Regions from separate parts of the Streptomyces collinus genome, predicted to be linked through region 2. Evidence: riboswitches for the same ligand, from Rfam matches in the RefSeq annotation. Region 2 holds a riboswitch; the other holds the start of a gene.
The links. Region 2 has a riboswitch for S-adenosylmethionine ahead of thrC (threonine synthase). Riboswitches for the same ligand answer to the same signal wherever they lie in the genome.

Region 1: it holds a riboswitch for S-adenosylmethionine, as region 2 does, so the genes downstream of both, RFN52_RS10735 (aminotransferase class V-fold PLP-dependent enzyme) here and thrC (threonine synthase) in region 2, are expected to answer to the same signal.

The regions. Positions count from the first base shown of each region.
Region 1 covers NZ_CP133771.1:2,386,375-2,388,762, reverse strand. Annotated here, with positions in the region: gene trpD (anthranilate phosphoribosyltransferase) at 1-478, shown strand, start outside; SAM riboswitch class IV at 553-669, shown strand; gene RFN52_RS10735 (aminotransferase class V-fold PLP-dependent enzyme) at 851-2,218, shown strand; gene RFN52_RS10730 (glycerate kinase) at 2,173-2,388, opposite strand, start outside.
Region 2 covers NZ_CP133771.1:4,011,258-4,013,645, reverse strand. Annotated here, with positions in the region: gene RFN52_RS18060 (glucosyl-3-phosphoglycerate synthase) at 1-830, opposite strand, end outside; SAM riboswitch class I at 986-1,142, shown strand; gene thrC (threonine synthase) at 1,161-2,388, shown strand, end outside.

The sequences.
Region 1 (2,388 bases), 1.6 Mb from region 2:
CAACCCGGCCCGGGTCCGCGCCCAGGCGGTCGGTGTGGCGGACCCGCGCATGGCGCCGATCGTCGCGGGCGTCTTCGCCGAGCGCGGCAACTCCTCCCTGGTCTTCCGGGGCGACGACGGCCTGGACGAGCTGACCACCACGGCCACGTCCCGGGTGTGGATCGTCCGGGGCGGCGAGGTGACCGAGGAGGCCTTCGACCCGCGTGACGTCGGCCTCGAACTGGTCCCCGTGGAGGCGCTGCGCGGCGCGGACGCCTCCTACAACGCCGAGGTCGCGCGGCGGCTCCTGGACGGGGAGACGGGGCCGGTGCGGGACGCGGTGGTGCTGAACTCGGCGGCGGCCCTGGTCGCCCTGGAGCCCACCGCCGCGCCACTGACCGAGCAGATCCGCGCCGGGATGGTGAAGGCGGCCGAGTCGATCGACTCGGGCGCCGCGAAGCGCACGCTGGAGCGCTGGGTGGCCGCCAGCAACAGGTAGGGAACCACGGACGGCGTCCCGCGATCCGGACTCGGGTTGCGGGACGCCGATCTTTTCGCGTACGTTCCTGATCAGGTCATGAGTGACAGTCATGAGGCCCCGGCCGACTGTCCGGCAACCCTCCGTCCGTGGCGGGGTGCCCCGGGTGAAGACCAGGCCGCAGGCAGCGAGGTCTGTGGCAAGCGCGGACCCCTCGCACGCTTTTGAAAAGTGTGGGGCCAGGGGTCCTGGTCGTCGAGGAGCTCTCCCGTGAATCAGCGAATGCGATAGGGCCGCAGAGCCCCGCCTCCGCATCCCTCTTTCCTTCACCCCCCCCGCTGGTAGCCGTACCGGCTCGCGGGCGGATTCCACCTGCCTTCACGGGAGTTCACCATGTCCGTCTCCACCGTTGCCGCCGCCCCGTCCGTTTGTGCCCCGCTGCCCGTTCTGGGCCGAGATGTCACCGTGCCGCTCGTGACCGGTGGCGAGGTCACCTACGCAGCCCTCGACTACGCCGCCAGCGCCCCGGCGCTCCAGCGGGTCTGGGACGACGTCGCCGCCTACGCGCCCTACTACGGCAGCGTCCACCGCGGCGCCGGGTACCTCTCCCAGCTCTCCACCGACCTGTTCGAGAACGCCCGCCGGACCGTCGCCGAGTTCCTCGACTGCCGCGAGGACGACCAGGTCGTGTTCACGCGGTCGACGACCGACTCCCTCAACCTCCTCGCCGCCGCCCTCCCCGCCGACTGCCGGGTCTTCGTCTTCGAGACCGAGCACCACGCCTCTCTGCTGCCGTGGCGCGGCGCCCAGGTCACCTACCTCGACGCCCCGCGCAGCCCCCGCGAGGCCGTCGAGACCCTGGAGCGCGCCCTCGCCGACCGCGACCCCTACGGCCCGGCCCTCGTGTGCGTCACCGGCGCCTCGAACGTCACCGGTGAGCTGTGGCCCGTACGGGAGCTCACGGCCGCCGCGCACGCCCACGGTGCGCGCATCGTGCTGGACGCCGCGCAGCTGGCCCCGCACCACCAGGTGTCCGTCGCCGGCCTCGACGTCGACTGGGTCGCCTTCTCCGGGCACAAGCTGTACGCGCCCTTCGGCTCTGGCGTCCTGGCCGGGCGGGCCGACTGGCTGCGCGCGGCCGAGCCGTACCTCGCGGGCGGCGGCGCCAGCCGCAAGGTCAGCCGGCGCCAGGACGGGGGAGTGGACGTGGAGTGGCACGACAGCGCCGCCCGCCACGAGGCCGGGTCGCCCAACGTCATCGGCGCTTATGCCCTCGCCTCGGCCTGCAAGGCGCTGACCGAGGCCGGTTTCGACACCCTCGTCGCCCGTGAGCAGTACCTGGTCCGTGCCGTGCGGGAGGGGCTCGCCGACGTCCCCGAGGTGCGGTTCCTGTCCCTCTTCGGGGACGACGCGCCGCGCGTCGGCGTGCTCTCCTTCGTCGTGGAGGGCTGGAACAGCTCGCACTTCGCCGCCGCCCTGTCCGCCGAGTACGGCATCGGCGTACGGGACGGGCTGTTCTGCGCCCACCCGCTGGTGCGCACGCTGCTCGGCAGCGACCCGCAGTCGCAGGGCGCGTGCGGGTCGCCGGAGGCAGCGCCCGGGGAGAAGTCGCTCAACGCCATCCGGGTCAGCTTCGGGGCGGGCACGCCCGACGAGCACGTGGAGCGGTTCGTGCGGGCCGTCAGGGAGCTCGTGACGGACGGGGCGAAGTGGAACTACCGCACCGAGGACGGGCGCTGCGTGCCGGACACCTCCGCCTGAACCGGCAGCCGGGTGCCCAGGACGATCATCCGCAGGGCGCGCTCGGTGGCGTCCGTGAGGAGCTCACTCCCGCGCAACAGGGCCTCGGCCAGCTCCATCGGGGCGGGCAGGATGCCGTGGCAGGCGTCCACGCCCGGCACCTCGCCCGCGCCCTCGCCGAGCGTGCCGGC
Region 2 (2,388 bases):
AGGGACGGCCGGATCAGATGCCCGCGGGCCAGCCGCAGCTGGGCCGTGCGGTAGATCGCCGCGGCCATCCGGCCCAGCGCCTGCCCGTCCTGGTGCCGGTGCTTGCGCACCCCGACGTCCACCTGGGCGAGGGCGTCCAGGCCCACCAGGTGCAGGGCGTCGACCAGCATCCCCAGCTCCACGCCGTAGCCGACGGGGAACGGCAGCTGCTCCAGCAGCGAGCGGCGGGCCGCGTACTCGCCGCCGAGCGGCTGCACGAAGCCGGCCAGCTGCGGCCAGTGCATGTTGAGCAGCGGGCGCGCCATCAGCTCGGTGACCCGGCCGCCCTGCCCGGCGGCACCGGACAGCGGCCGGTCGTACATGGCCTTCACCAGGTCCACGTCCGGGTCCGTGAGCAGCGGGCCCACGATCCCGGAGACGAAGTCCGACGAGAAGTCCCTGAGGTCCGCGTCGACGAAACAGACGATGTCCCCGCGGGTGACCAGCAGCGATCGCCACAGCACCTCGCCCTTGCCGGGCACGGCGGGCAGGCGCGGGAGTATCCCGTCCCGGTGCACCACCCGCGCGCCCGCGGCGGCGGCCACCTCGGACGTACGGTCGGTCGAGCCGGAGTCGACGACGACCAGCTCGTCCACGAGCGGGACCTGCCGCATCAGGTCGTGGCGGATGACGGCGACGATGTCGCCGACCGTCGCCTCCTCGTTGAGGGCGGGCAGCACGACGCTGACCGTCCGGCCCGTGCGCTGCTTGGCGGCCAGCATCCGGTGGAGCGGGCGATCGTTCGCGGACCAGGAACGGGTGCTCAGCCAGCGCTCGACTTCTTCCAGCACCGTGGCGGCTCCTCTGCGTACTCTCGGCGGGACGGGCTGTGATCCATCTCGCGGTTCGGACGACTATCTCAACTGTCCTGGTCGTCGGTTACAGTCTTGAACAAGGCGGATGACCATCGCATGTCCGGGGTCACCCGCCGCCTACAACCACATACAGCTCATCCAGAGGGGCAGAGGGAAACGGCCCGATGAAGCCCCGGCAACCCTCCAGTCGGTACTCGTAGGTCACTGTCGACCACATGCGCGAGGCTCCCGGCTCGGGAAGGTGCCAAATCCGTCTCACGGCGAGATGCGTCGTGAGGAAGATGAGGAGAAAGGGCCTCGCCTCACATGGCTGTGCAGACTGTTGCAAGCACCACTGACTCCACCGTAGACCTCGGTCCCGCCGCTGCCCTGAGCTGCCGCGAGTGCGGTCACCGCGTACCCCTCGGACCGGTCTTCGCGTGCGAGGAGTGTTTCGGCCCGCTGGAGATCGCCTACGACTTCTCGGCCTACGACACCGAGGAGCTCCGCAAGCAGATCGAAGCGGGCCCCGCGAACATCTGGCGCTACGCCCCGCTGCTGCCGGTCCCGGCCGACGTCGCGGACAAGCCGAACATCAACCCCGGCTGGACCAAGCTCGTCAAGGCCGACAACCTCGCGCGCGAGCTGGGCGTCGACGCCGGCAAGCTGTTCGTCAAGGACGACTCCGGCAACCCGACGCACTCCTTCAAGGACCGCGTCGTCGCCCAGGCCCTGGAGGCCGCCCGCGCCTTCGGCTTCACCACGCTCTCCTGCTCCTCCACCGGCAACCTCGCCGGTGCGGTGGGTGCCGCGGCGGCCCGCGCCGGCTTCCGCTCCTGCGTGTTCATCCCGCACGACCTGGAGCAGGGCAAGGTCGTCATGGCCGCGGTCTACGGCGGCGAGCTCGTCGGCATCGAGGGCAACTACGACGACGTGAACCGCTTCTGCTCCGAGCTGATCGGCGACCCGGCCGGTGAGGGCTGGGGCTTCGTCAACGTCAACCTCCGGCCGTACTACGCGGAGGGCTCCAAGACCCTCGCGTACGAGATCTGCGAGCAGCTCGGCTGGCGGCTGCCGGACCAGCTGGTCGTGCCGATCGCCTCCGGCTCGCAGCTGACGAAGATCGACAAGGGCCTTCAGGAGCTGATCAAGCTCGGGCTGGTCGAGGACAAGCCGTACAAGATCTTCGGTGCGCAGGCCGAGGGCTGCTCGCCGGTGTCGACGGCGTACAAGGCCGGGCATGACGTGGTGCGCCCGCAGAAGCCGAACACCATCGCCAAGTCGCTTGCCATCGGCAACCCGGCGGACGGGCCGTACGTGCTGGACATCGCGCGGCGGACCGGTGGTGCGGTGGAGGACGTGAACGACGAGCAGGTCGTGGACGCGATCAAGATCCTTGCCCGGACCGAGGGGATCTTTGCGGAGACCGCCGGTGGTGTGACGGTGGGCGTGACGAAGAAGCTGATCGAGAGCGGGGCCCTCGACCCCACCAAGACCATCGTCGTGCTCAACACCGGAGACGGCCTCAAGACGCTGGACGCGGTGGCCGGGACCG